4 regions of the Pseudoalteromonas sp. Angola-30 genome follow, and region 2 is predicted to be linked to each of the others. Evidence: predicted binding sites of a transcription regulator. Region 2 holds the regulator's gene; each other region holds the start of a gene.
What was found. The regulator sigma-54, encoded in region 2, starts transcription at its own class of promoters, with help from an activator protein. The targets are predictions, from matches to a motif close to GTTGGCACGNNNNTNGNNT.
Positions count from the first base shown of each region.

Region 1: a site for sigma-54 is predicted at 5,462-5,480, ahead of PSH54_RS08095 (EF-hand domain-containing protein). Genes of this name have one in related genera too.
Region 3: a site for sigma-54 is predicted at 4,946-4,964, ahead of PSH54_RS05805 (EF-hand domain-containing protein). Genes of this name have one in related genera too.
Region 4: a site for sigma-54 is predicted at 5,913-5,931, ahead of PSH54_RS09475 (putative urea ABC transporter substrate-binding protein). Genes of this name have one in related genera too.

Region 1 is NZ_JAQREI010000004.1:213,525-221,239, reverse strand. It holds gene PSH54_RS08115 (VolA/Pla-1 family phospholipase) at 1-2,090, opposite strand, end outside; gene PSH54_RS08110 (YciK family oxidoreductase) at 2,318-3,064, shown strand; gene rluB (23S rRNA pseudouridine(2605) synthase RluB) at 3,293-4,162, opposite strand; gene scpB (SMC-Scp complex subunit ScpB) at 4,159-4,749, opposite strand; gene PSH54_RS08095 (EF-hand domain-containing protein) at 4,901-5,422, opposite strand; gene PSH54_RS08090 (hypothetical protein) at 5,644-6,075, opposite strand; gene xthA (exodeoxyribonuclease III) at 6,317-7,123, shown strand; gene PSH54_RS08080 (energy-coupling factor ABC transporter permease) at 7,129-7,715, shown strand, end outside.
Region 2 is NZ_JAQREI010000005.1:61,287-69,001, reverse strand. It holds gene PSH54_RS08895 (calcium/sodium antiporter) at 1-598, shown strand, start outside; gene PSH54_RS08890 (KpsF/GutQ family sugar-phosphate isomerase) at 601-1,572, shown strand; gene kdsC (3-deoxy-manno-octulosonate-8-phosphatase KdsC) at 1,573-2,124, shown strand; gene lptC (LPS export ABC transporter periplasmic protein LptC) at 2,121-2,675, shown strand; gene lptA (lipopolysaccharide transport periplasmic protein LptA) at 2,665-3,213, shown strand; gene lptB (LPS export ABC transporter ATP-binding protein) at 3,210-3,935, shown strand; gene PSH54_RS08865 (RNA polymerase factor sigma-54) at 4,005-5,504, shown strand; gene hpf (ribosome hibernation promoting factor) at 5,532-5,819, shown strand; gene PSH54_RS08855 (PTS sugar transporter subunit IIA) at 5,824-6,276, shown strand; gene rapZ (RNase adapter RapZ) at 6,296-7,141, shown strand; gene PSH54_RS08845 (HPr family phosphocarrier protein) at 7,182-7,454, shown strand; gene mgtE (magnesium transporter) at 7,714-7,715, shown strand, end outside.
Region 3 is NZ_JAQREI010000003.1:110,073-117,787, reverse strand. It holds gene yghU (glutathione-dependent disulfide-bond oxidoreductase) at 1-626, shown strand, start outside; gene PSH54_RS05820 (putative bifunctional diguanylate cyclase/phosphodiesterase) at 773-2,713, shown strand; gene PSH54_RS05815 (MFS transporter) at 2,718-4,019, shown strand; gene PSH54_RS05810 (hypothetical protein) at 4,148-4,600, opposite strand; gene PSH54_RS05805 (EF-hand domain-containing protein) at 4,612-4,887, opposite strand; gene PSH54_RS05800 (PA4780 family RIO1-like protein kinase) at 5,142-5,996, shown strand; gene PSH54_RS05795 (response regulator) at 6,015-6,689, opposite strand; gene PSH54_RS05790 (ATP-binding protein) at 6,699-7,715, opposite strand, start outside.
Region 4 is NZ_JAQREI010000005.1:191,147-198,861, reverse strand. It holds gene PSH54_RS09490 (Ig-like domain-containing protein) at 1-1,991, shown strand, start outside; gene PSH54_RS09485 (porin) at 2,008-4,686, shown strand; gene PSH54_RS09480 (cytochrome-c peroxidase) at 4,679-5,746, shown strand; guanidine-I (ykkC/yxkD leader) riboswitch at 5,982-6,145, shown strand; gene PSH54_RS09475 (putative urea ABC transporter substrate-binding protein) at 6,202-7,236, shown strand; gene PSH54_RS09470 (ABC transporter permease) at 7,306-7,715, shown strand, end outside.

The sequences.
Region 1 (7,715 bases), on a different contig from region 2:
TTAGTGTATACAGGTGTACCTAATGCATTTACCGCTGCTGCATAGTTTGTTGGGTCTCCGCTATCAAGTGCGGTTTGCGCTGCAAAAGCAAACTCGGTCATTACCGCTTGAATGTTAGCAAGTTTTGTAGTTTCCCCTGCCGTAGTAAGTGAGGTTACATACGCCTGATAGCCACAAGTTAAAAACGCTTCCATATCTGGTAATAATGTACCACAGTTTGAAATAGCATCCGCTTGTAAAAACTCGTTAAACTCTTGCGACTCTGCTGTGCCAGCTTGCGATAATACAGAGCCTTGAATAAATGGCCCAAATGCAGCCGATTCAAGTAAAAAGCTTGCTATACCGCCACCGCCACTGGCAAGTGCTACCGTGTTTACCTTAAATAATGGGTCAACTGTATCTGCAAGCGGAGTATTAGCCTGAGCTATAAATGCAGGTGCAACAATAGAGCCTAAAGAATGCCCTACATAGGTTACATCTTGTGCGTTAATTGTCTCATCATTAATAAAGTTTAGACCTAAGCGTAAGCCTAATAAATCTGCTGATGATTGACGCAAGCTATCACGAGCCACTAATAATGAGTTTAAGTTCATGTAACTTAGTACTGAACCCGTCGTTGCATTAAAGTCATCTGTCCCATCAGCATCAACATCTACACCACGCTCACCATGGCGAGGATGATCAATCGCCGCTGTGGCAAAACCTTGAATTGAAAGTTGTGCAGTTAGCGCCAACATGCTTTCTTTGTCTGTTGTTATACCGTGTTGCATAATAACAACTGGCCAGCCAGTTTCTGGCATTTCAATTGGATCAAGACCTTGTGAATCACGAATAAAATTAATAACCGGTAAAATAGGTTTGGTTATTTGCACTGGCACATTCGCCATGCTTTGCACTTTAGGAATAGAGTTATACTTAGTTAAATGGCGCGTAGTGTCTAAACCTAAATCACGCAACTGTCCGTCACTTAACGCAGCACAAAGCCCATCATTATCGCTAATTGGCTCTGCAGGGAAAGCTTCGCCTGCTGCAGCTTTGTAACCTAAAACAGCTACCGCGTTGTCACACATACCTTGCCAATATGTATCATTTAAATCACTTATTTCAGTGCCTGATGGGGTGCCTAAATACATAGGTAACATAACGCTACCTTTTAAATATTGCACACCAGAGAACGCATCCGATACGCTAACACCCGCTGCTGCAAATACTTGCTGCACATTTACCATTGCTTGTTCAGGTACACTTACCATTGGTGTTGGTAATGCATCATTTTGTAAGCTAGCTGCCAGTAAGTTTTTAATTGTGCCAAGCACAGGACCCGCTGATTGAATGGTCATAGCAGCAGAAAATATAATATCATCTTTTGTAATATCACCTGAGCTTACAACCACATTCTCATAGCTATTTACTGCCGCTTGAAGACCAAGCTGAGCATCAGTAATCAATGGAGCTTCTTCACTTACAGAAGCGTAAGTAGAAGAAGGCTGAATAGAACGCCCTTGAGAGTCTTTTAATCCAGTGGTTAATACATTTATGTATGAACTTCCTGGTGTGAAAGGTTTTAATGGGATAATAGCAACTGCATCGCCAGAGGCTTGAGAAATGAAGTCTACGCCGTAGGTTAATTCACCTACCAATTTACACGCTGAACCAGCTGTAACAACAGCACATTCTGCGTCAGTTAAGCTTGCGCCCATAACCACTTCAAAAATTCTTACTGTACCAGGCGACGCTGCAGAGGTTTCATCAAGCGATACGCCTGTAGGGAAAGTTAAATCAATTTTGTAAGGCACTTGCGATGACCAGCCATCTAACGCACCTAGCGCTAATTGCGGATCTGCATAAGCAGTGCGAGGCACAGAGACGTTATCATCGTCTAATTCACCTGGAATATTAATTGTGCCGTCTTGAGTGCCGCTCATTAATAAATCGTTAGGGACAGATAAAACCCCATTCGCAGGGTCAAAGGTCACCGTGGCATTAGGTATTATGGTTGCAGTATCGTTTTTAACATCTTCTAATGTTTCTCCGCCGCCACAACCTGCTAACGCAGCTGTAACCGAGAGTGAGAGTAGCATTTTTTTCATATTGTTGGCTCCGCACATATCTTTATTTTTATAGTGTGTTCGTTCAAAGTAAGTGTGTTTAATCAGTGTAGTAAAGTTAAAACAATGTAATCAGTTTATTAATGAGACATTAGACCAGTTAAACTTAACGTAAAGTTTATAATTCCGCCACCTAAATTTTCAATAAATTCGATTACTTGACGATTTGCTATGTTAAAATCAAAAAAATTTTATAAATTGGTATTTATATGCAAACTTATCAAGCAACTCCAAATGCACTTCAAAATAAAGTAATTTTAATTACAGGTGCCGGCGATGGTATTGGCCGCGTAGCAGCAATTACCTACGCAAAGCATGGCGCGACAGTGATTTTACTTGGTAAAACAACAAATAAGCTCGAATGCGTTTACGATGAGATTGTCAATGCTGGTTACCCTCAGCCTGCTATTGTGCCAATGGACTTAAAAGGCGCGACAAAACAAAACTACCGCGATTTAGCAGCTACAATCGAAAGTCAATTTGGCCGATTAGACGGCTTATTAAATAATGCCGGTATTTTAGGTTCGCTCGGGCCACTTGAGCACTTTTGCTCTTCTACGTTTGAAAATATCATGAAAGTGAATGTTACTGCGCAAGCAATGATCACCAAAGCGCTATTCCCTGTGCTGCGTAAATCAGAAAATGCCTCTATTGTTTTCACTTCATCAAGCGTTGGCCGTAAAGGGCGCGAATTTTGGGGGCCTTATGCAATATCTAAATTTGCAGTTGAAGGCATGATGCAAACATGGGCCTGCGAAGTAGGTAAAACCAATATCCGTGTAAATTGTATAAACCCTGGCGCAACGCGTACCTCTATGCGCGCATCAGCGTATCCAGGGGAGGATCGCGATAAGCTTGCTACCCCCGAAGATTTAATGCCAACGTATTTATATTTAATGAGTGATGACTCGAGCGATGTAAACGGTGAATCTCTCGATGCGCAACAAAAAAAGTAAACTACATTTTTAATTATAAAAAAAGCCGCATACATTGCGGCTTTTTTGTCGGTAATTTTTTGTAATTATACCAATTCGCTTAATTAAATTATCTATTTTAAGGCTAGAAAAACGTGTTGTTCGCTAGGCAAAAAATTCGCTATTTAGCTGTGCTAAATGAGCATTTTTTTACCTAGGTAGCGACATGTTTAGCCCCGCAAAATGATTAAGTATTATTACGGATTGGTATTACTTACGCTTAGTTTGTTTAACACGCTGGTTATGCTTTTTAACCGCTTTACGAATTTGGTTAATTTTAGCACGCTTGTCTTTGCGTTTTTCAGGCATAACCGACAGTTTAGTTTGTGTTTCGCGGCCTAATTTAACGGTTTTGCGTAAATAGTTAACGGTTTCTAAATCAAGTTCAGCCCAACCACCTTGAGGAAGGCGCTTATCTAGCTCTAATTTTCCGTAACGAATACGAATAAGGCGCGATACTTCTACATCCTGCGATTGCCATAAGCGGCGAACTTCGCGGTTACGTCCTTCGTTTAGCGTTACATTGTACCAGCGGTTAATGCCTTCACCACCCAAAGATTTAACCGTTAAAAATTTAGCAGGACCATCTTCAAGCTCTACGCCACGCGTTAGGTTTTTAATGGTTTCATTGGTCACTTCACCAAATACACGGGCTGAATATTCACGCTCAACTTCATAACTTGGGTGCATTAAGCGGTTCGCTAACTCACCATCATTGGTAAATAACATTAAACCTGCCGTGTTAATATCTAGTCGACCAACAGCAATCCAACGCTCACCCTCTATGCGTGGTAAACGATCAAAAACAGTACGACGTCCTTCTGGGTCTTTACGTGTACTTAACTCCCCTTCTGGCTTGTTGTACATAATTACACGACAAATACGGTCGGCTTTTTCTTCAATTTTTACGCTGTGGCCATCAACACGTATTAAGTCTGTTTCCTCAACACGGTCACCTAATTTAGCCACTTTACCATTAACACTAACGCGGTTTGCATTAATGTATTTTTCCATTTCACGTCGTGAGCCTACCCCTGCACGGGCTAGGACTTTTTGTAACTTTTCACCTTGAATACTCATTCGGATGGTTCTCTCACAGAAGGATCACTTAATAACTGGTTTATTTTACTTTCCTGTTGCGCTGGCAATGCAGGGAGTTCATCTAAACCGGTTAACGAAAAATAATCTAAAAATAATTTTGTTGTGGCATAAAGCGCTGGTTTACCAGGTACTTCTTTATGCCCTACTACTTTAACCCACTCTCGCTCAAGGAGGGTTTTAATAATTGCTGATCCGGTTGTTACGCCTCGTACTTGCTCTATTTCACCACGCGTTATTGGTTGCCTGTAGGCAATTAACGACAATGTTTCTAGTAGTGCGCGAGAGTACTTAGGTGCCCGTTCTTGCCATAAATTACTAAGCCAAGGGCTTAAACTACTACACGCTTGAAAGCGATAGCCACTGCCTACTTCAACTAGCTTAATGCCACGTGTTTGATAGTGGGTATGTATAGCGTCTATTGCAGTGTTAATTCGTGACATAGAAATAGCTAAATCAGCCAATACAGTATCTTTTAAGTGGCGTTTGCTAACAGGTTTGTCTGCAACAAATATAGCCGCTTCAATGATCTCAATTAATTGTTCATCACTAATTCGACGACCCGCCATAATATTTTGCTTTGCCCTTTAAAATACGTAGCCATCTATTATGACAGAACATCGCAAAAGGGGGAAAATATATCTGCTTTTAAAACAAATTAAATGCACAAAAAAGCCAGCAATTAATGCTGGCTCTTATGTGTAGCGTATTTAGCTAATATTAGCTGTTTTTATAATGCTTTAGTGCATCATCTTCAGCAACGGCTTTACCGTATTTGCTAATGTAGCCTTTAAACTCACCTTTACTGATGCGTTTATCATTGTTGCCATCCATGTAACCAAAATGGTTTGAAATATCATCATCGTCAGCTTCTTCTACTGAGATGTAACCATTTTTGTCGTTATCTAAACTTCTAAAATCATTTTCGATTTTATCAAATTTAGCTATTTTAGCTTTAAATGCCGACTCACTTACTTCGCTGTCAGTCGCTACCTTACCGGTATTTAACTGCATGTAAGTGTTAAATTCTTTACGACTGATCTCGTTATCCATATTGGTATCAATATTTGAAAAGTGGCCCCAGATGCTATCGTCATCTGCTTCTACTTTTGAAATATAACCATCACTGTCGTTATCTAAACTTGCAAAATCGCTATCGATTTTTTCAAGGCCTTGGTTTGAGGCACAAGCGGCTAAACTTAAAGAAGCTAAAATAGTTGTTGCGAGTGTTAACTTTTTCATAAGACGTATCCTTGTAGTTAGTAAATGTCACTTTAACTAATACAAGTCCAATGCCAAAGTGCACAAGCCGCCAACAATCAATAAGTTACGTGTATTTAGCTTATTTTATATACATTAATCAATTACTTAGCTTTGCAATGATTGCTGCATACCTTGTAATTTTTGCAAAAAAATACCCAGTACAAACTGGGCATTACTTTAATCTATATGTTACCGCGAAATTAGATTGCTGCGTTTTGGTAACGCTTTACAAATTCAGTTACGTTTTGTCCGTTACACTTTAACGAGTTTAAGTTACCAATTTTTTGGCGAACAGGCGCAAGGCCTTGCTTTAACGCTGTGATACATAACTGTGTTTCTTGGTGTGCATCTTTTGCAAACACTTCAACTTTTGATTCAGCAGCTTGGTTAGACGTTACTTTTTTAGCAATGTCGCGAATATCTTGACCATTACATAAAACACTTTTAGAAAAACGCGATAAGTATACACCGTGTTGTGCTGCTTCTTTACGCGCTGCGCTAAAGCCTTCATTTGCACTTAATACACATAATTTAGATTCAAGTTTATTATCTTGGCTAAAGTAAGTGTTGCTTTTTGCTGATACAGACACAGAGGCTAATAAAGCAGTAGCTAAAAGTAATTGTGTTTTCATGAGAGAGATCCTATTTGAACGACTAAACAAGTAATTTTTGCGCATTATATATTCAATAATCACGAGATCAATTGAATTTTTTATTTATTTAAATAATTAATAAAGCATTTACAATGTTTAAACTTTGCGCACCAATTGATCAACATTTGCGCAGCTATTTTCTCATTTCGATCATGTTATGTAGGCTTATTTACTGATACAATTTAGTTATAAAAACAGAGTCTAATTAAAGGTAAATTTTATGAAGGTTATTTCTTTCAATATCAATGGTCTGCGAGCTCGCTTACACCAGTTACAAGCAATTATAGATAAACACCAGCCAGACATTATTGGTTTGCAAGAAATTAAAGTTCATGATGAGGCGTTCCCCCTCGAGGACGTACAAAAAATGGGTTACCACGTTTATTTTCATGGTCAAAAAGCGCACTACGGTGTGGCAATGTTATGCAAAAATAAGCCTAAATCGGTCTTAAAAGGTTTTGCCAGCGACACTGAAGAAGCACAGAAACGCATGATAAGTGTGACAGTTGAGCAAGAAAATGGCCGCGACCTAACGGTAATGAATGGTTATTTCCCACAAGGCGATAATATAAATCACGAAACAAAATTCCCTTATAAGCGCCAGTTTTACAAAGATTTAATGACCCATTTAGAAACAAACCACACGCCCGATGAAGACGTTATCGTTATGGGCGATATCAATATTTCGCCTACCGATTTAGATATTGGTATTGGTGAAGTAAACGCTAAACGCTGGCTTAAAACAGGTAAGTGCTCGTTTCAACCAGAGGAGCGCGAATGGCTTGCTAAATTATTAAATTGGGGATTTAAAGATACCTTCAGAGAGCAAAACCCTGATACAAGCGACAAATACTCGTGGTTTGATTATCGCTCTAAAGGGTTTGTAGATAATCGTGGCCTACGCATTGATGTTGTGCTTGCTACCCATGCCCTTGCCGAGCGCTGTATTGATACCGGCATAGATTACGAATTACGCGGCATAGAAAAGCCCTCTGACCATGCGCCAATTTGGTCAACCTTTAAATAATTGCTATGTTAACGCTTAAAATGCAAGGGCTACTTTGGGCCCTTGTTTTAATTATTACCTTTATAAGCGTAGAAAAAAATACCTATAAAGCACTTTATAAAACGCCTGCACGGCAAATAGGGGTACTTGCGTGTGCGTTAGTGTTTGCCATGTTATGGCAAATTAAAGCGGGTATTTTAAGCGGTCTTGATTTACACATTTTAGGTGTAACTGCCGCAACGCTAATTTTAGGGTGGCGCCTTGCTATTTTAAGTAGCCTGCTGGCTAGTGCCCTATTGGCGGCTTTTGCAAACATTGATCTTAATCTTTTGCCCATGCAAATACTGTTTGGTGCATTTATTCCTACATTATTAAGCTACCTTGGCTTTATAATGAGTTATCAGTATTTACCGCGTCACTTTTTTGTTTATATTTTTGTATGCTCTTTTATATTGGCAGGCTTTATTGCATGTCTAAAAATAAGCTTTGGGGCTTTGTTTTATTTGCTTATAGGGCAATATAATTGGCAGGAATTGGCAGATAATTACGTATACCTAAGTGCTATCATTTGGTTTCCTGAGGCAATGCTCAACGGTATGGCCATTACGCTTTT
Region 2 (7,715 bases):
CTCGCTCACCGAAGGGGTGGCGTTGCTAGTTGCATTTGCTGTATTTATTGGCGGTTTGATTGTGGTTTCTTTGCGCGCAAAAAATCAAGATGACCCTTTTGTTTCAGAAGCCTGCGATGAGGTTCCTAACGATGTACCAACTAAAAAAGCCGTTTTATGGCTAATTGTCGGCATGGTTTTATTGCCTGTTAGCTCACACTTTTTAGTTGGTTCAGCAGTCGATATTGCTAAATACTTTGGTTTAAGCGACTTAGTAATTGGCTTAACCATTATCGCTATCGGCACAAGCTTGCCTGAACTTGCAGCTTCTGTAGCGGGTGTACTTAAAAACGAAGATGATTTAGCCCTAGGTAATATTGTGGGCTCAAATATATTTAATATTTTAGCGGTATTACCGCTTGCAGGTATTATTAACCCATCAGTGGTTGACCCGTCACTTGCAAACCGCGACATACTTATTATGTTAGGTGCTACGCTTGCGCTTATTATTATGTCATTGAACTTTAGAGGTTCTCAGCGTATCAATAGAGTAGAAGGTGGCCTATTACTCATCGCATTTTTGGCGTACCAAGGTTATATTTTTAGTCAAGTAGGGTAACAATGGCACAACTAAATTTTATAGAGCAAGGTTTACGCGTATTAAACATTGAACGCCAAGCGCTTGCTGATATTACACAATACGTTGACGAAAACTTTCATAGTGCGTGTCAGCTCATGTTTGATTGCCAAGGCCGCATTATTGTTATTGGCATGGGTAAATCAGGCCATATTGGTAATAAAATTGCTGCTACCCTTGCAAGTACAGGCAGCCCTGCTTTTTTTGTTCACCCAGGCGAAGCAAGCCATGGTGATTTAGGCATGATAACCAAAAATGACGTGGTTATGCTTATATCAAACTCGGGCGAAACCAGCGAAGTACTTAATATTATTCCGGTGCTTAAACGCCTTGGCGCAAAAATAATATCGATGACGGGTAACCCGCTCTCTACTATGGCAAAACTTGCCGATGTGCACGTATGTATAAAAGTAGAACAAGAAGCCTGTTTATTAGGTTTAGCGCCTACAGCAAGTACCACTGCTACTTTAGCGATGGGTGATGCAATGGCGGTTGCGCTTTTAGAAGCACGCGGCTTTACCGCCGATGACTTTGCACTCTCTCACCCTGGCGGCAGTTTAGGTAAGCGATTGTTGCTCACTTTAAAAGATGTAATGCACAGCGGCACAAACACCCCTATTATAGGTGTAACGCAAACAATTAAAGACGCGTTAATAGAAATGTCAGCCAAAGGCCTGGGCATGACCGCTATTGTAGATAACAATCAACAGCTTGCAGGCCTTTTTACCGACGGTGACTTACGCCGTATTTTAGAGCAAAGAGTTGATATACATAGCACCGCTATTAGCCAGGTTATGACTAAGTCATGCACAACCGCCACGGCCGATATACTTGCAGCTGAAGCCCTAAACATAATGGAAAACAAACGTATTAATGGTTTAATTGTGGTCAATGATAAAAACCAGCCAATAGGCGCCTTAAATATGCAAGACCTCTTAAAAGCAGGAGTATTATAAATGCAATTTGAAGATCTCTATCAACCGCTAAGCGATGATGCCAAAGCACGCGCCAAAAAAGTAAAACTACTCATATGCGATATTGATGGTGTATTTTCTGATGGCCGAATTTACCTCGGTAACCAAGGCGAAGAATTAAAAGCATTTAATACAAAAGATGGTTTTGGCATTAAAGCGCTGATCAATAGCGGTTTTGAAGTTGCGGTTATTACGGGGCGTCACTCAGAAATAGTGCAAACTCGCATGAGCAGCTTAACCGTGCAGCACATTTATCAAGGCCAAGAAGACAAACTTATTGCTTATCAAGAACTCAAAAACACTTTAAAGTTAACTGATGAACAAATAGCCTATATTGGCGACGATGGCCCTGACATGCCAGTAATGGAGCGCGTTGGCTTTGCCGTTGCAGTTAACGATGCGCACCCGCTAATTAAGCGCTTATCGCATTACACTACGCAAATGCCTGGCGGCTTTGGCGCCGTTAGAGAGCTCACAGACTTACTTATGCTAGAGAATGGCATAGCGCTTACAACACAAGGCACCAGTTCATGAATGCAGCACGCGTTATACTCAGTGCGTTATTCATCGGCTGTATGGTTTGGCTTTGGTACCCTTATTTTACCCAAACCAATGTAGCGCCAGAGCAAGAACCTGAAGTAATTGCAAAGCCCGATTACACCGCTATAGAGCTTAAGCAAACAGCCTATGACGAGCAAGGCAAAATAAGCCATAAAGTCACAGCGGCTAAAATGGAGCTGTACCAACAGCTTGGTTTTACGTTTTTTGAAAAACCTATTTTCACCTTGTATAACGAAAAGCAAACATGGCGAATAAATGCAGACGAAGCAACGCTTTACGAAGATAAACAACTTATTTTAGAAGGCAATGTGGTTGCTAAAAATTTAGTTGATAACGCCATGATAGATAACATCGATGCCGATAACATCGAAGTCGACATTAAAGCGCTAACAATGCGCTCTGAGCAGCCAGTGGTTGTCACTGGGCCTAATTTAAAAATTGTCGGTAAAGGCCTTGAAGCCGATTTAAAAACCGAAGTAATAAAACTAATTAACCATACGCGAACAATATATTATGACCAATAAACTCACTAAAATACTTATTATCCCATCGCTAATGCTTGCATTTAGCGCCTCTGCTGCTGAGCCTGCTGCTCAACCGCCAGCAAATCAAATTTCTATTAGTGCAGACCGTCAAGAAGGCCAACTTAAAGAAAACGTAGGTATTTTTGAAAAGAACGTCGAAATTGTGCATGGCAATCGCAAAATTACAGCCGACCGACTCGAAGTACATAAACGTGAAGACTTAGGGGATAACAAACAACTCCTTATTGCCACTGGCAGCCCAGCCTACTTCGAAGAAAAACAAGACGATGGTACCGTAATGAGCGCCAGTGCAAACGAAGTACGTTACGACGTAGCAAAGCGCTTTTTAACGCTTGTTGGCGATGCTGAAGTCGCACAAGCCGGTCAAAAAATTAATGCTAAAAGTATTACCTACGATATGCAGCAGCAGCTTATTAGCGCAGAAAAAGACGAAAACTCTACGGATCGTGTCCACACAATTTTAGTGCCTGTTGAAGCAAAAATTAAAGAAAAAACAGGTAACGAAGGTCAACCATGAGCACCTTAAAAGCAGAACTATTAGCAAAAAGCTATAAAGGCCGCCAAGTTGTAAAAAATGTAGGCCTTGAAGTAGAAGCCGGCAGCATTGTTGGCTTATTGGGCCCTAATGGCGCAGGTAAAACCACCACCTTTTACATGATTGTAGGGTTAGTACCTAGCGACAAAGGTAAAATTTCTATTGATGATAACGACATTACGTTATTACCTATGCACAGCCGCGCCCGCTTAGGCATTGGCTATTTGCCGCAAGAGTCATCAATATTTAGAAAGCTGACAGTTTATCAAAACCTAATGGCGATTTTAGAAACGCGTAAAGAGCTCAATAAAGCCGCGCGAGAAGAAACGCTTAACAACTTACTTGATGAATTTAGTATTCAGCATATTCGCGATAGCCAAGGTATGGCGCTTTCTGGTGGTGAACGCCGCCGTGTAGAAATTGCCAGAGCACTGGCAGCAAACCCTAAATTTATTTTATTGGATGAGCCTTTTGCTGGTGTTGATCCGATTTCAGTGTTAGATATAAAGAAAATAATAGAACATCTTAAAAACCGTGGCATTGGCGTATTAATTACCGATCACAATGTAAGAGAAACCCTTGATGTTTGTGAAAAAGCCTACATTGTTTCTCATGGGGAGCTAATTGCATCTGGCACCCCAGAACACGTATTAAATGACAAAACTGTACGCGATGTTTATTTAGGCGAGCAATTTAGGCTGTAACATTTAAGCCACACCTACAAGCATCTGCTAATATTAATTATAACAACATAAAAGGATTGTTAGAGATACATGAGGCAATCATTACAGCTGCGCATGGGCCAGCAACTTACAATGACTCCACAATTGCAACAAGCGATTCGCTTGCTGCAGCTCAGTACATTGGATCTCCAGCAAGAAATACAAGAAGCACTTGATAGCAACCCGCTATTAGAAGTAGAAGAGCAAGATTACACGGAAGAGTCGGCTGGAAAAAATGAACAAAAAGCAGATACGGATGATGTAACCGTAAGCGCATCGGCTGACGATACAACTAGCGAGTACGAGCAAGACAGTGGCGAAGCTTTAAATAAAGACACCGTTAGCGATGATATGGCAATGGATGTAACCTGGGATGAGTACATGAGCGCAGCCCCTGCGGCATCCTCAGGCCCAATGCCGGAAGATGAGTCTATTTATCAAGGTGCCTCTACTGAAACGCTACATGAGTATTTAATGTGGCAGCTTCAGCTTACTCCTTTTAGCCCAACTGACGAAGCCATTGCTATTGCCATTGTAGAAGCTGTAGATGACTCGGGTATTTTAACGCTAAGTTGCGAAGAAATTTTAGAGAGCTTTAACCAAGAAAACGATGACGAAGTTGAAGTTGAACTTGATGAAATAGAAGCCGTTTTAAAGCGTATTCAGTTATTTGACCCTGTAGGTATAGCCGCGCGCAGTTTACAAGAGTGCTTGTGTATTCAGCTAAACCAGTTTGATAAAGACACCCCTTTTATAGAACAAACTAAAATGATCTTAACCGATCACATTGATCTATTAGCGGCACGCGACTATCGTACATTAATGAAAAAGACTAAGCTTAAAGAAGACGAGCTTAAAGAGGTCATGACCCTAATACATACCCTCAACCCAAAACCTGCAGATACAATAGTAAGGGAAGAGTCGGAGTATGTAATACCAGATGTATCGGTTAAAAAAATAAAAGGCCGCTGGGTGGTAGAGCTAAACCCAGATAGCATGCCAAAAATACGCGTAAATAGTCAGTACGCGGCTATGTCACGTACCGTAAAATCAAGTGGTGATAGCCAGTTTATTCGCTCTCACTTACAAGAAGCTAAATGGTTTATAAAAAGCCTTGAAAGCAGAAACGACACGCTGCTTAAGGTAACAAACTGTATTGTAAAACAGCAACAGGCATTTTTTGAACATGGCCCAGAAGCCATGAAGCCAATGGTTTTAAACGATGTTGCTGAAATGGTAGAAATGCATGAATCGACAATTTCGCGTGTTACTACGCAAAAATATATGCATACGCCACGTGGTATTTTTGAGCTTAAGTATTTTTTCTCAAGCCACGTAAGCACTGAAAACGGCGGCGAGTGTTCATCAACCGCAATACGTGCCCTAATTAAAAAGCTAATTGCCGCGGAAAACTCAGCTAAACCATTGAGTGATAGTAAAATTGCGGATATATTGGCAGAGCAAGGAATTAAAGTAGCTAGACGCACAATAGCAAAATACCGTGAATCGCTAGCTATTCCACCGTCAAATCAGAGAAAGAGTTTGATATAAGACGTAAAAAACAAAGAGGAAATGCTTATGCAACTAAACCTAACTGGTCGTCACGTAGAAGTAACTGATTCACTTAGAGACTATGTAAATAATAAATTTGCAAAGCTAGAAAGGCACTCAGATCATATTAGCAATGTGCATGTCATTCTCGATGTAGAAAAACTCAACCAAAAAGCAGAAGCGACTATTCATGTAAGTGGCGCAGATTTATTTGCCTCAACAGAGCACCAAGATATGTATGCCGCTATAGACTCGTTGATTGACAAGCTCGATCGTCAAGTCATAAAACATAAAGAGAAGCTTGCTAGACACTAATATTATGAAATTAAGTACATTAGTATGCCAGGACTGCAGCAAAGCTGCGGTCCTTTTTAGTAGTAAAAAAAGAATTTTAGAGTTTATCAGTGAGCTTGCTCATGAAAAGCTCCCCTACTTACCACAACAAGATATTCTTAATGCGCTGGCAAGCAGAGAAAAGCTAGGCAGTACTGGTATTGGCCGGGGGATCGCCATTCCTCATGGCAGAATGGGTGGCGTAGAAGAGCCGCTGGCTTTAGTACTTGTTAGCGACACACCTGTTAACTTTGATGCTATTGATAACTGCCCTGTTGATATTTTTGTTGCACTCATCGTACCAGATGGCGATAACCAACAGCACCTAAAGACTCTGGCAACCATAGCTGATAAACTGAGCAACAAAGAATTTTGTAAACAGCTGCGTAGTGCTAAAACCGATGCAGAGCTGTATCAAGTAATTGTTGATCAATCGTAGTAAATACTAAGGGCTATAAATGGAGTTAATTATCATAAGCGGCCGTTCTGGTTCAGGTAAGTCGGTTGCTTTACGCGTGGTTGAAGATTTAGGCTATTATTGCGTAGATAATATTCCGGTCAACTTACTGCCCTCTTTAGTGCGAAGTGTTTCAGATAACTATGACAAAATAGCCGTTAGTATAGATGTTCGTAATATCCCCAAAGAACAAGACGAATTTAACGATATTCTCGAGTACCTTCCTGACTTTGCTAAACCCACACTGTTTTATTTAGATAGTGATGATCAAACACTGATCAAACGTTTTTCAGAAACACGCAGATTACACCCTTTATCCATCGATTCGCTGCCGCTTGATTTAGCAATAAAAAAAGAAAAAGAGCTGCTTGATGTACTCGTAACGCGCGCTGACTTTATGCTTGATACTACCGATTTAAGTGTGCACCAATTAGCAGAGTCAATTCGCGAAAAAATACTGGGTAAAAAAGATAAGCAACTTATTGTAACGTTTGAATCGTTTGGCTTTAAACACGGCATACCTAAAGAAGCTGATTATGTTTTTGATGCTCGCTTTTTGCCAAACCCCCACTGGGAGCCTGAACTTAAACCGCTTACGGGCCTTGATCAACCAGTAAAAGATTTTTTGGCAAATCACAGCATAGTGCAAAAATTCACTTGGCAAATTCAAACCTTTGTACAAACTTGGTTGCCACACTTAGAGCGTAATAACCGTAGTTACCTCACTATTGCAATAGGCTGCACTGGTGGTCAACACCGCTCGGTTTATTTAGCGCAAGCCATTGGTGAGAGCTTTGCTATGACGCATCCGAATGTCAAAATTCGTCATCGTGAGCAAGAAAAGTAACCTTAAAATAATAACCTGTTCAGTTTAGGTATAGTAATTTATGCGCTGTGAAGACACATTTTTAATAAAAAATAAATTAGGCTTACACGCCAGAGCGGCAACGGTCCTTGCGCAATTAGCTGTGCAGTTTGATGCTAAAATCACCTTACACCAAGATGATAAAGAAGCCGCAGGCGACAGCGTATTAGCTTTAATGCTACTTGAAAGCAGTAAAGGTAAAGAAGTTAAAGTAGTCTGTGAAGGCCCTGATTCAGAGCAAGCTTTGCATGCGGTTGGGCAATTAATTGCACAACGATTTAACGAGCAAGAATAATTTAAAGCACCATAGCCTTATAAGTTAAAGTCTTATCAGGCTGAACTATAAAGATTTAGTAAGTTAGGGTATTCCGACTCGCCTAATTTAGTGCTTTAATTTAAGGTAATAAAGCCATGCCCCTGCTAAATTTGGTTACTTAATTTTAAACACTAATTTAGCCCCAGCATTGGGTTTAACACAAAAAATAAAGAAAATAACAGTGGGCAACACCACTTACTAAACACCTTTCCATTACACAAAAATATTTAGGATGCCAAT
Region 3 (7,715 bases), on a different contig from region 2:
CCGATGCCGACTACGATGCCTATTTAATTAACATTGGCGAAGGCGACCAATTTGGCTCAGACTTTGTTGATATTAATCCAAACTCTAAAATTCCTGCGCTAATGGATCACTCTACCACGCCACCAACACGCATTTTTGAGTCAGGTTCAATTTTACAATACTTGGCAGAAAAATTTGATGTGCTAATCCCAAAAGATTTTAAAGCCAAGACCGAGTGCCGTAATTGGCTATTTTGGCAAATGGGTTCAGCGCCTTATTTAGGTGGCGGATTTGGTCATTTTTACAGCTACGCACCAACAAAAATGCAATACCCAATAGACCGTTTTACTATGGAGACTAAACGCCAGCTCGATGTATTAAATCGCCACTTAAGTGAAAACGAATACATGGCGGGTAGTGAATACTCTATTGCCGACATTGCCATTTGGCCTTGGTATGGCTCGTTGGTGCTTGGAAAATTATACGACGCCGCTGAGTTTTTAGATGTTGCTTCTTACACTCATGTAATGCGCTGGGCAGAGCAAATAGCAAAGCGTCCCGCTGTTAAACGTGGTCAACGTGTTAATCGCACCTGGGGCCCTGAAGAAGAGCAACTTAGCGAACGACATAACGCCAGCGACATTTAATCTAACAGCCCATAACAAGACATTGTGTTATGGGCATTTTTTTATTTAAAATCTGCATTTTCCCTGTCATTAAACTATATTTATTATTGTGTTTTTATAAAATGTAACCTGCTTTACCCGCATTACTTTTCATAAGGCTTTAATGAGTGCAATATAAAAATTTAAATAGTGATGAACGCAGAGAAGCCGTAAAACTTTTATATTCTAATGCTTTATCTGGCATTGGTGTTTCGGCGTTAGTTAGCTTTGTACTTGTATTTGCATTTGACCTAACGGATGAGAGAACAAATCAAGAAAAAATAATTTGGCTTTTTTTTATGCTGGTTGTTTTAGCAGCAAGGCTAATGGATGTTATTTACTTTAACTACACCAAAGAAGTTAACCAGCCTTTTAATGCAAATAGCTTTTTAAAACGCTTTTCGGTGGGGTGTATAGCGACCGCGATTTCGTGGTCATGTTACGCACTGTGGTTTCATAAAAGCTCATCCACCGTTGAAATTACCACCACAATAGCTATTTTGTCGGCATTTGCTGGAGGCTCAGCCAATTTGCTCTCGGGTAGTCGCTTTACCTCAGTGTGTTACAGCATTATTTTATTAATGCCTTACTCTATAGTACTAACCTTATCTGATGACTATTACCACTATGTATTAGGCTTTTTGGGCATTACTTTTTCGGCAATTATGGTCGCCTCTTCTTATAAGTCGGCCACATTTACCCAAACAGCCATAAAATTACGAAATCAAAACCGCGAACTACTTAACGAAATGGAAAGCAAAGTAGAAACACGCACAGAAGAAATTTACCGTTTATCAAACACTGACCCACTAACAAGTTTATTAAACCGTACCGCTTTTTTAAAAGTGGCAAATAAACAGCTGGCAGATCACCCCGAGGAAAAACTCGCTTTACTGTTTGTAGACCTAGATGGCTTTAAGCAAATTAATGACTCTATGGGTCATAAAGTTGGCGACCAAGTACTTAAAGAAATAGCCGAGCGACTCACTAACGTTTGCACCCGCCACTTATACAAATGCCGCTGGGGCGGAGATGAATTTTTAATTTTAACAACCTATGAGGATGAACAAGACTTATTTGATTTTGCCAAAAAGGTTATTAAAAGCATTCGTGCCGAGCATGAACGATATAAATACCAAAGCTGGGTATCTGCCACTATTGGCATAGCGTTATTTCCTGAGCATGAGGGTGATTTAAGCGCGTTAATTCGTTCAGCAGATTTAGCCATGTACCATCAAAAACGTATTGCCAAAGGCTGCGTAAATATTTACAACAATGACTTAAAGCGCCAACAAGAACGCGAACAATTGCTCAGTAAACGCTTAGCAAGTGCAATAAAAGACAACGGCTTGCGGTTAGTGTTTCAGCCTATTGTGGATAGCCAAACAGCGAAGGTGACCTCGTTTGAGTCACTTTTACGCTGGCAATTAAATGACGAAGCGATATTTCCTGATGAATTTATTGCCATTGCCGAGCAATACAACCTCATAACCGAACTTGGCTTATGGGTTATTGAGCAAGCGTGTGTGCAAGCTTGCACGTTTAAAAACGTACAACCCCCTATTGCTGTGAGCGTTAATGTATCTGTAATACAACTTCAAGACCCTGATTTTGTTACTAAGGTTGTAAATATCGTTGAACAATACGGCGTAAAGCCAGAAAACCTGCACCTTGAAATCACTGAATCTGTGTTTGCTGAGGATAAGCTCACCTTTTTAGCAGCAGTAAAAGAGCTGCAAAAACAAGGATTTTGTATTTCTATTGACGACTTTGGTACTGGGTACTCATCCTTGTCGAGCATGTTAGATATTGGTGTAGACATAGTAAAAATAGATAAAAGTTTCATTCAAAACATGGATAAGCGAGGCTTAAGTATAATTCATGCGATTGTGCAAATGGCCTCAACACTAGATTTTATAGTAGTCGCTGAAGGTGTAGAAACTCTAGAGCAAGCCAACATGCTAAAAGAAATTGGTGTGTCTCACCTACAAGGTTATTACTTTTCTAAACCTATGGAACAACACTTTGTAGATTCGTACCTCAAAGAGCAAAACAAATTGTGTAGCTAGCAGTATGAAAAAACTCACTAAAGAGCAAGTCTATAAACGCCTTAACAACGATGAAGACGCACGCGCCTGTAAAGACATAAACGAAGATGACTGCAAAGAAGTGGCCGGTAACTTTATTCTTTTATTAACAAGCCAGCTTTTTAGTAAGTTTGCCGATGCCCTCCTCAACCCTAAAGTCACTCTGCCTTGGTTAATGCAAAGCTTAAACGTGCCAAGCGCGTTTATAGCGTGGCTGGTGCCTATAAGAGAATCGGGCTCTTTATTACCACAATTAGCGATAGCCAATATTATCCGTAAACTCTCAGTAAGAAAGTGGGTATGGGTTTGCGGTGCATTTGCCCAAGCTGTATGTATTGGCGCCATGGTTGGTGTTTCATTTTTGCTAGAAGGCGCTCAGGCTGGCTATGCAATTTTAGCTCTGCTGGTGCTCTTTAGTCTCGCCCGCGGGTTTAATTCTATTGCCGCTAAAGATGTATTAGGTAAAGTTATTCCTAAAAAAAAGCGGGGCAATATTAGTGGCCTAGCGGCAAGTATTGCTGGCTTTGCAACACTCACTTTTGGTTTAATGATGTGGTTTTTTTCGGGGCAAAAAGAGCAAAATACGGTATTAATTGCGCTGTGTTTAGGCGCCGTTTTGTGGGTTGTTGCTGCACTTTTTTATAGCCGCATAAACGAATACAAAGGCGCGACACAAGGCGGTAAAAATGGCTTTTTAAATGCGCTAAGTAAATTAAAGCTGCTTTATCAAGATAAACAATTTGCACACTTTGTAATTACCCGCGCCTTTTTACTTTGCTCAGCCCTAAGCGCGCCTTTTTATATTATTTTAGCAAGCTCTCAGCAGTTTGAATTTTCATTATTGGCAGTATTTTTAGCCGTGTCTGGCTTAGCAAGTTTAATTTCTGGGCCAATATGGGGAAGACTCAGCGATTTTTCTAGCCAAAAGGTGCTTGTGATCAGTGCGTTGCTTGTCACCATAAACGGCGTGAGCGTGTTTGTAATAGCTACATGGTATAGCCAGCTGTTTGAATATGCTTGGGTAATACCTGGTTTTTATTTTTTGCTTTGCATTGCTCATCAAGGCGTACGGCTCGGGCGTAAAACCTATTTAGTAGATATGGCACAAGGCAATAAACGCACTGATTATGTGTCGGTTAGTAATACTGTAATTGGCATTTTGCTTTTAATGTTAGGGAGTATAGGGCTTTTAGAAGCATTTTTATCAACCGCACAGCTTATTTTGTTGTATAGCCTGCTCGGTTTGTTAGGTGCTATTAGCGCGATTTTTTTGCCTCAAGCGGAGTAATACCAATGCGCAATAATACGTGATCAATTAAGCGAATTGGTATATTAAAAAAGCCCAACAAAATAATTGCCGGGCTTTGGACTTAAGACCTAAGGATAAACAGTCAGCTTTACCTCAAGTTATAACACCTAAGCAGTTACATTTAGCAGTGAATCACCTTCACTTAAACCAAATTTTTCTTGTACCGATGAAAGAATTGATTCTTTATCTTCATCAGATAGCTGGCTTGAATACTCAGTTAATAACTCATCTAAGTAGCTAACCACTTCGTCAGTATCAACAGATTCTAGCGAGTTTTGCGGCGGCGGTGGCGGGCGCTGCCCTTCAGGGCGTCCTGCATAGCCAATACTTTTAGCGTCAAAATCAAGTTCGCTCATTAAATCAGCTAACTCTTTTGTAGGTGAGATCCCCTGCTCTTCAAATGCAGCTTGAATACTTTGCGCATCTTCCGTGCTGAGGTTTTGTGCATCAAATTCTGCAAGTGTTTCTTTAACAAACTCAGTTTGCTCTGAAGTTAAAGCGCTTACTTGGCTAGATTGTTGAGTCATAAAACTCGTTGAGCTACCAATACTGTTGATCATATTTTTCTCCCTTAACGTGCGCGGCGTGGTGGCTTGTGTTCACTTAACTCTTGTTCGCTAATTTCGCCATTCCCATCGGCATCTATTTCGTCAAAAATAGTTTGCGCATCGCCTTGCGGTGGCGCACTTTCGCTAAATTCTGCAAGGCTAATCACACCGTCACCATCTGCATCTATGCTTGAAAAGTCAGGTTTAGGTGGTGGGTTATCACCGCCTCTGGCTGCAACATTGGCTGAAAAAGCCATTGATAATAATGCAGCAACGGCAAAAGTAGAAAAATGCTTCATCGTGGTCACCTTGGGTTAAATATTAATAAAGGGTATGAATATAAAGTACGCTTAAAAAACGCAAACATTGTGCAAACAATAAGGAAATAAAAATAAATCCGATTTTTATCATGTTATTTTTACCTTATTCGGTATTTCGGTTATTGTGATAACTAATTACTTAAAACCACTTTCAACACCTGTTTTGAGAGCTAACATACTAAGGACTTATTAACATACATGTTTAATCTTCCAATTTTTCTAGTTGTATCGCAGTGAAAATACCTAAACGCCTCCAGCCACTCGTTGATGATGGCCTAATTGATGAAGTGATAAGCCGCTTAATGAGCGGTAAAGAAGCGGATGTATTTGTGGTGCGCAGCGGTGGCGAAATTCGCTGTGCTAAAGTCTACAAAGATGCCGTTAAACGCAGCTTTAAAAAGGCAGCTCAGTATCAAGAAGGCCGAAAAGTAAGAGGCGGACGCCAAGCCCGCGCCATGGGTAAACGCTCTAGTTATGGACGGCAACTAGAAGAAGAAATTTGGCAAAATGCAGAAGTAGACGCGCTTTCACGTTTATCACGCGCTGGCGTCAGAGTTCCTGATACTTATTACTGTATTGATGGTGTGTTGTTAATGGAGCTTGTATGTGATGAAGACGGTGATGTTGCTCCACAGTTAGGGCATGTGACCCTTACACAGCAAGACGCTATTGAGCAGTACAGTATGATGGTTCATTATATTAAATTAATGCTGTGCGCTGGTATTATCCACGGTGACTTATCGGAATTTAACGTACTTGTTGATAGTAAAGGGCCTGTAATTATTGACCTTCCACAAGCTGTAAACGCCGCAGCCAATAACAGTGCGCAAGCAATGTTTACGCGCGATGTAAACAACATACGCCGTTATTATGCGCAGTTTGCACCTAGCCTATTAAACACCCATTACGCTAAAGAAATGTGGGCACTGTTTGAAGAGGCTAGCTTAACGCCAAACACTGTGCTCAGCGGAGAATTTGAAGACAGTAACGAATCTGCAGACGTAGATGCGGTACTCGATGAAATACAAGCGGCCGAATACGAAGAGTTCGACCGTTTAGAGCGTATTAAAAACGCTGACGATGAGTAAAACTACGCTCACGTTTAGCTATTGAGGATGAACAAACCGATAGCCCACACCGTAAACCGACTGAATAACGCTGTCGGTTTGCGTTACTTCATCAAGCTTTTTACGTAACTTTTTTATGTGGCTGTCTATAGTACGGTGGCTAACTATACGTTGGTCTGCGTACATGGTGTCCATTAAGCTATCGCGTGAATAGATTCTGTTAGGGTTAGAATACAAGGGCTTAAATAGCTGAAATTCAAAATTAGTTAGTTCTATACTGCTATTTTTATAGTTTACACTGTAAGTACTTTCATCCAGTGTCATGGCATTATTTATCGGTTCTTTTGTGGTATTAACACGCCTTAAAATTGCTTTTACTCGCGCCACCAGCTCAGCATAACTAAACGGTTTACAAATATAGTCATCGGCGCCCAGTTCAAGTCCGAGTAACCGGTCAATCTCCTCCACCTTTGCCGAAACCATAATAATGGGCACATTAGAGAACTTTCTTATCGCTTTGCACAGCTCTATACCGCTTTGCCCTGGCAACATAATATCTAATAAAATAACACTTGGCTTATTACTTTCAAGCCAGCTAAGTACTTCATCACCATGATGAATAAGGTGCGTTTGATAATGATGACTTGTTAAAAAGTCGCTCATTAAATTGGCAAGTTTTATTTCATCTTCAACAATGAGTATTTGCTCACTCATACTTATCCTCTACTGAACTAATAAGGGTAATTTAATAACAATGCCAAGCCCGCCAATACTGGCTTTTTCGGCTGATATTTCGCCATTATGACCTTTAACAATATGCTGACAAATAGACAAACCTAAACCAGAGCCACCCTCTTGGCGATTGCGAGAGCTGTCTACACGGTATAAATATTCAAACAAGTGCGATAAATGCGTTTGCTCAACGCCTATCCCGTTATCCTCTATTATAAGCTCTAAATAGGCTTGGCCTTTAATATTTACGTTATTGGCACTTAAAGAAATAGTTGAGCACTGGGCGTAATGCACCGCATTCATTAATATATTATCTAGCAATTGCAGTATACGTGTTTTATCTGCGTTTACTGTGGTGTTGTTAGCACCATTAAGAAGGTAAAAATTAATAGCGTGCTGCTCAAAAATAACGTGATACTTTTGCTCTATGGAGTTAAGTAAAAAGCCTACGTCGGTAGGTTGCATGGTGTAATGCATGCCGCCTAGCTCTGCGCTGTTTAGCATGTGTAGGTCGTCAATCAAACGCTTTAAATGCAGCGCTTCATCGTTAGCAGAACTAATATTTTTATTGTTTGGTTCACGTATCCCAAGCAACATAGCTTCGAGCTCACCGAGTAAAATGCTCATGGGCGTTCTTAGTTCATGAGAAATATTAGCTAACCAGCGTTTACGTACTTGCTCATCTTTAGCGAGCGTAAAGGCCAAAGTGTTAAAATCTTCACTAAGCTGGCCCAGCTCGTCTTTTCTATCTAATAAAAGTTTGGTGCTGTACTGCCCTTTGGTTAGCTTATGCATACCACTGGCTATTTGCTTTACAGGGCCAACTAAATGCCTTGCCAGTAAAAAAGACAACATTAAGGTAAGTAGCCCTGCGGTTAACGCAATAAGCCATAAATAGTTAGTTTGTTGCTTTAAAAAATCCAGCTCGTACCCATCTGCTAGGCTTTTTCTTTTTGAAACAGCAAGGTAAGCAATTGTTTTACCTTCAAGCTCTATGGGCGTTTTAAT
Region 4 (7,715 bases), 130 kb from region 2:
CACGTGCAGGATTTTTAGATACTGCTAACGACTATTTAGCGCTTATAAACGAGCAAACAGCGCGTTCTTCGGCACTAAAAGATGTGGCACAAGCACTAGACGAAATAGGCCAAACAGAACAAGCAAACGATTACCGTGACCAAGCGGTGGCGGCCTACAACCAATACTTAGCTGATAAAGGCTTTGATAACATTGCCTCATCAGACGCATCAGCCCTTTATTCTTTAGTAAAAAGCTATTTAGCTGCTGATCAAGTTTCGCAAGCAAGTAATTTGTTAAATACAATTTCATTATACGCAGAGCAAGTACGCGAAGACGAATACACCTCAAGCTATGGCTACTTTTTAAATGGCGTACGCTTATCAATAGATGACGCCCTACAAAGCTATGCGCAAAGCCTAGATGAAAGCGATTTAACGCAAGCCAAATTGCTTGCTAATAACTACGCGCAACTTGCAGTAAAAACAGGTTACAGGCTAGTACGTAGCGGCGAATACGAAGGCCAACCATACGAGCAATACAAAACGCTACATGGTGCATGGGCTGCGCAATACCTTTATAGAGCTGGTGAATTTGAAGCGGCAAAAGACTATACTAACCAAGTACTTGCCATGTATGGTTCAACGGGTTTTGATAGTAACTACGCATACTCTGCATCGCCTTATAGCGCCGCTACTTTGGATAACTATACTTATCCTATTCAATTTTTAGCAGGCTTAATTGAAGGCCTTTACCAAAGCGACGAAAACCCAGCAATAACGCTATCAGACAGCGAAACCGATATAAACAACGCGCAAGAGCAAGTGTATGGTTTTAATATAGCTAATCGCCTGCTTGGTGGTGAAGATATAACGAGTGCCGCAGCTCAAGCTCGCAGCTTTTTTACAGAAAATGGTGATTACAACGAATTTTTTAGAGCGCTAACATCGCTTGATAACGTCCCTGGCACAGGCCTAATTTTAAGTGAAGCCGGCAGAAACGACCTAGCACAGCAAGTATTTACCTATGCTGGCGACTTTATAGCCTCGGATGACTACATAAGCAAAGAATCCTCAACCACGCTTTTAACCGGTTCCAAGGGCTGTAAATTGTTAGTTGATTTAACTGCCCAAGTCGGTGGCGGTACAGCAAATGCCGCTAATAAATGCTTAACCATGCTTAATACGCTCAATGCAGGCGATATACGTACGCTAAGTAATACCTCATCAATTACAGCTCATAATCAAGTAATAGTATCGCTTATTAAAGGCGGCTTATCGGAGCAAGTAGCTGGTGTACACAATCAACTACTTAGCTACATTGCCCTAGATGAAGATACCGAAGACAGGTTTGAAGCCCGCTTAGAAACCTTAGGTTACTTAGTTAATGCAAACCAAACATCACTGGCAAGTACCACTTTAAATGATGCTATTACTGAAATAACCCCTGAGCTAAATGCATTAACAAGCGATCAGCTAGAAACTATTTTAGCCGCTGTTAAAGCCGAAGTAATTGGCTTAGAAGAAGCTCAAACAGGTGAATTTGAACGTTATTCTATGCTTTCAAGTATGGGCACTAACGCGGCGAATATTAGCGATTTTTCAGCAAACTATAGCAATGCAAAAACACAAGCTAGCACGCTTTTAAATACGCTTGAGCCTCTTATTTTAAACTTTGCCGATACAATTATTGCCGACAACATGGAAGATTTAGTAAACAGTTTTACGCTAATTAACGATACCACTAAAGCACAAAGCTTAATAAATAATGGCGTTAATGGCGAAGCCGATCAGCTTGAGCTTTACATAGGCATGACCAACTTAGTCGCCTCTCGTGATGACTTTAAAGGCATAGCTATTGCCAGCGTAGATACTGACCACGACGGCTTACCTAACTTCTTTTTACCTAACACCAGCGATGAAGATATAGCCTTAGCTGGATTAATTGCCGACCAAGACGCCGATAACGATGGCGTAATTGATAGCGAAGACACTACCCCACTAGGTATTTAACTAAGAGCCGTAATAAATGCAGACACCGACTACCCTCGCGTGTCTGCTTTTGCTTTCTCAGGGTGTATACGCCGCAGAGCAGCAACAGCAGACCGAACCAAAAACACAGCCATGTAACGGCCTTAAAAATGAGCAAAAAGAGCGTTGTGAAGCACTTGAGCACATTGAAGTAAAAGGCCAGTACATAGGCATAGAAGTACCCGAAGTTATTGGGCGTTCTTACTTAAATCGTGACTTTATAAATGCCACACCTAAAGGCAACGGCGATATAAACGAGCTTATTGCATTGCTCCCTGGTGTACAGCTAAGCAACGAGGCTTACTCTATTGGTAGTTTGGCAGAAATCAGCGCACCAGAAATATCAATCTCAGGCGCGCAGCCATGGCAAACTGGCTTTTCATTAGATGGACTAAACTACAATAACCGCATAGATCCGGGTAGCAGCAGCCGCTTAAGCTCTTCATCAAACGATGTATCGGGCGGCGTGCAAAGCATGAATGTAAACTCCGATGTAGTTGAATCAATCACAGTGTACGACCATAACATTCCAGCTGAGTTTGGTGGTTTTTCGGGTGGTATTGTTGATAGTAAAACCAAAAGCGTATTTACCAATGACAGTTTTAGCTTTGGTGTGCGGGGTAATCAAAGTAGCTGGGGGAGTTATCATTATATAGAAGCCGATCAAGACAGCTCTCAGCAAAATGTTGATCAAAGCACACTTGAAACGCCTAAGTATGAAAAAATCAGCTATAACCTGCGTGCTAATAAACAAATTAATAAGCGCCATGGCGTAATGATGAGTGTTAGTTACTTAACCAGCGACATCAGCGATTTGTCGTTAGGGGAAGTCAAAACGCAAAGCCGTAAAAACATAAATGCCATTGTTAAATATGGTTATCGCAATGGCTGGGTAGACGCATTAGATTTAACTCTAATGTATTCACCTTACGAAGTAGATGACTTTATAACCGACGCCAAAGACAGCGACTTCCATTTAGAAGGCGGCGCCGTAGGCGCGGTCGCATCACTTACCCAGCACTTTGATTTTGCAACCTGGCGCAGCAACCTTAATTTTAGTATGAGTGATAGCAGCCGAGAAGGCCCAGCGCACTTTTATAACTGGCTGCAAGCTAAAGGCAAAGATTGGGGACAATATGCCGACCAAGGCGATGCGCAAACACGCTACTCTCGCCAAGGAGGCTATGGCGCTTTAGATAACACCCAATACACCACCAGCTGGAAAAACACGCTAAATTTCAATTCATTTGAATTTGCAGGAACTGAGCATAATATTAAGGCTGGTATAGAGCTTATTCGCCAAGAAGTAGAGCGCGAACGCACACAAAATAGCTACAACTACGACTCCCCTATTATATGGTCTAGCGCTAATACACCACTTAATTGCAGTGGTTACACGCTTGACTGCCAAGCGCTTGAAACCACTATATCTATTGACGAACTTGCAGCGCAGTTAGGGGGCGAAATTGATTTTAACAACCAAGATCACATAACAGCGTACAGCAACAATGTAACAGCCACCGCACAGTATTTTAATGGCCGCTTAGTAACCCCAGCAGAGTATATAAATGTAGCGTTAAATCGCGCCTCGTTTTATGCAACAGATAGCATTACCTTAGGGCAATTAAGCTTAAATTTAGGTATGCGCTACGAATACGATGACTTTTTAGCTAATCATAATATTGCGCCACGTCTATCCCTTGGTTACGATGTATTTAACAACAACCGCACTATTATTAGCGCAGGGATTAACCGCTATTACGATTCAGCCATTATTGGTTATAAAGTAAAAGAGCAGCAGCGTTTTTCATACCGAGAGTACCGCCCAATTGAAAACGGCTACCTTCAAGGGTGGCTGCCGTCTAACTATACCGGCGCGTTTAAATACCGCTTTGATGATGTAAATACCCCTTACGATGACGAACTCGCATTAGGCATTGCGCATTCATTTGAAAAAGCAGGCAATATATCGCTCAAATATGTAAAACGTAAAAAGCATCAGCAATTTTCTCAGGTTACCGATGAAGAAGCAGCTAGTGATGGCTATAAATACATTTATATGACTAACGAGGGTGATGGCAGCTCAGAGCGCTACTCTATCTCGTGGAGTGCACAGTTTGGTAAACACTCTTTATGGGCCAATGCCTCCTACGCTGAAAACAAAGTTTCAAACGACGAATACAGCGCTAGTGCAGAAAATACCCCCCTTGATGAACTCGTTTATTATCTCAATGCACAAGGCGAAGGCGAGCTTGTAACGCTTGGGCAGCTAGAGCAAATACGCACCAACTTTGGCACCCCAGTGTCAGGTGCGCTTGGCTGGAATGTTGATTGGAACAGCTCATTTAGTACAGGCTTAAATGTTACCTACAGTGACAGCTACACCAGCGCGGTAAGTACCGGGGCTAGCGAAAGTATTGGGCTTGAGCAAAGCTGTACAAGTTGCCCTGTAGAATCAAGCTTAGTTGATGTATACGAAGAGCAAGAAATACGCGCCAGAACCATGCTAGGGCTCAGTTTACGCTATAGCCATAACCTCACAAAAACCCAATCTATTGACATAAGAGCGGATATTTCTAATTTATTAAATGCCCGCACTTACACAGTAAACGAAGGAGCATCAGGTATTGAGCCCGGGCGTATGTTTTGGGTAGGAGTTAGCTATAACTATGATTAGGTTATTAAGCATTTTTTTACTGTGCTCATTTAGCTTAAACGCCAAATCAACAAGTAGTATCGATTTACGCTCACTTTATAGTAAAGGCCAAGCTCATTGGCCTGCTATTCAAACCAGTGACGGAAGAAGCGTTGAGCCCATGTCGCTTTTGCCTGTAGCATCGCCTAAACCGGAGCATGTTGCACTAGGCGATAAGCTTTTTCATGATGTGCAGCTTTCACGTAATAATACCGTTAGCTGCGCTACCTGCCATGAACGCGACAAAGGCTTTCATGATGGCCGTACAACTGCCATAGGCATTGACGAGCAAGTAGGCACGCGTAACACCCCCGCTATTTTTGGTATTGATCAATGGCAACATTTTTTTTGGGATGGACGCGCAAGCACCGCTGAGCAGCAAGCACTTATGCCAATAGAAAACCCGATTGAAATGGACTTAGATCCAAAAATAGCCTTAGCCCGAGTAAATAAAGATAAGAGTTACCGTGCATTTAATCAAAGCGCTTTTAATAGCAGCACGTTAACCACCGAGCAAATGGCAAAAGCCTTAGTTGCGTTTGAGCGCACATTAGCAGCGCCAAATAGCCGCTATAAAACTTTTTTAACGCAGCTTAATAAAAATCCACAACAAGCAGTTAGTAGCCTAAGTGATAGTGAGTTAAATGGCCTGCACCTATTTAGAACTAAAGCTAAATGCATGACTTGCCATAACGGCGCACTACTCAGTGACAACCAATTCCATGGCACAGGGCTGCATTATTACGGCCGCCGTTTTGAAGATAAAGGCCGCTACGATGCCACCCACAACCCTGAGCATATTGGCCAATTTAGAACCCCATCGCTATTAGGGTTAATGCAAACATTTCCGTGGATGCATAACGGCTTATTTGACGATTTAGCCGGCATTGTCGCCTTATATAACCATGGTGGAGTAAGGCCCAAACCACGAAAAAATCAACTAAACGACCCACACTTCCCTAAAACTACCGACCTGCTTATAAAGCTTAATTTAACTAAGCAAGAACAAGCAGACCTAGGGGCATTTTTACGCATATTATAACAAGCACTGCTGAGTAAATTTATTCAGCAGTGCCATTGCACCAATATATTTCAATGCACTTAAATATCGCACCAAATTAAAACATTCCACATCGCTTTTATAATTTAAAAAAACACAAAAATAAATTTAGTGCTTTAATTTCATAAACTTAAACCAACACTTAAATATTGGCTAGCTTCATGCTTATTAAAAAGCGTAGGGGTTCAAGGATTTTTGAACCAGCACAATTTAATGCTAAACAGGCGACTAGGGTTCCGGTTCATGTGTACTTAACGAAGTAAAATGAACGACTGGTCCGAGAGTTGCCAACCTAGCTATATAACAAGTAATCACCAAGGGTGTTTAGTTTTTATATTTGCGTATGCAAGGGTTACACGGCGGGACAAAAGCCCGGGAGGTTCAATTAGCTTGGAACTCCTGCGCCCAAAAACCGTGTAAAACTTGGAGAATACGAAATGAAAACGATAAAAACACTTACGTTAGTCCTCGCTTTAATCTGCAGTTCAAATGCGCTCGCTAAAGATAAATTTTCTGTTTGTTGGTCAATCTATGTAGGCTGGATGCCATGGGAATATGGCGACAGCTCAGGCATAGTAAAAAAATGGGCCGATAAATACGATATTGAAATTGATGTAGTACAAATTAACGATTACATCGAATCGATTAACCAATATACCTCAGGCCAGTTTGATGCATGCACCATGACCAACATGGATGCGTTAACAATTCCGGCAGCTAGCTTTGTAGATAGTACCGCGCTTATAGTTGGCGACTTTTCAAATGGTAACGACGGTATCGTTTTGAAAGATAAAACCGATTTAAAACAAATTAAAGGCCAAACAATTAACCTCGTTGAGCTAAGCGTATCTCATTATTTATTAGCACGCGGTTTAGACTCGATTGGCTTAACAGAGCGTGACGTAAATGTAGTTAATACCTCAGATGCCGACTTAGTCGCCGCTTATACAACTGAAGATGTAACTTCTGTTGTTACATGGAACCCACTACTTTCTGAAATAGAAAAACAGCCTAGTGCTAGCAAAGTATTCGACTCATCAAACATCCCTGGCGAAATCATCGACCTTTTAGTAGTAAACACTCAAACCTTAAAAGAAAACCCAAAACTAGGTAAAGCCTTAGTAGGCGCATGGTACGAGATCATGGAAAAAATGAGTGCTGATCAAAATGCGCTTTCACACATGGCCCAAGCATCAGGTACTGATTTAGCCGGCTATCAAGCTCAACTTGCCAGCACCAAAATGTTTTATAAAGCCAAAGAAGCGGTGGAATTTACGCAAAGCCCTCACCTTGGCAAAACCATGAAATACGTTGCTGAGTTTTCATTTAAGCATGGCCTATTAGGAGATGGCGCACCTGACGCTGGCTTTATAGGCATTGAAACTCCAAGCGGCGTAGTAGGTAACCCGCAAAATATAAAGCTGCGTTTTGACCCTAGCTTTATGGAAATGGCCGTTAACAACAGCTTATAAAGCGAACCCACTATGAAAAAATTAATGAACTTAGCACCCTCGCGGTCACTGAAAGGATTTTTGGCTTTTTTGCCGTTTGTAATTTTGTTGCTACTTTACTTTAGCGCTTCTAACGAACGTCTTGAGGCTAACCCTTACGATAAACTGCTGCCAAGCTTTACGCAAATTGCCGATGCCGTCGAGCGCTTTGCATTTACCCCTGATAAACGCAGTGGCGACTACCTGTTTTGGAAAGACACCGCTGCGAGTGTGTATCGTATTTGTTTAGGTATCACAATTAGCGCGGGGCTGGGTTTATTAATCGGCATGTTATCGGGCCTGCTGCCGCTGTTTAGAGCCGGTTTTTCGCCGCTCATTACTATTGTTTCGCTTATACCGCCAATGGCCATTTTCCCCATTTTATTTATTAGTTTTGGCCTAGGAGAGCTTGCCAAAGTAATGCTAATAATTATTGGCACTGCCCCTGTCATTATTCGCGA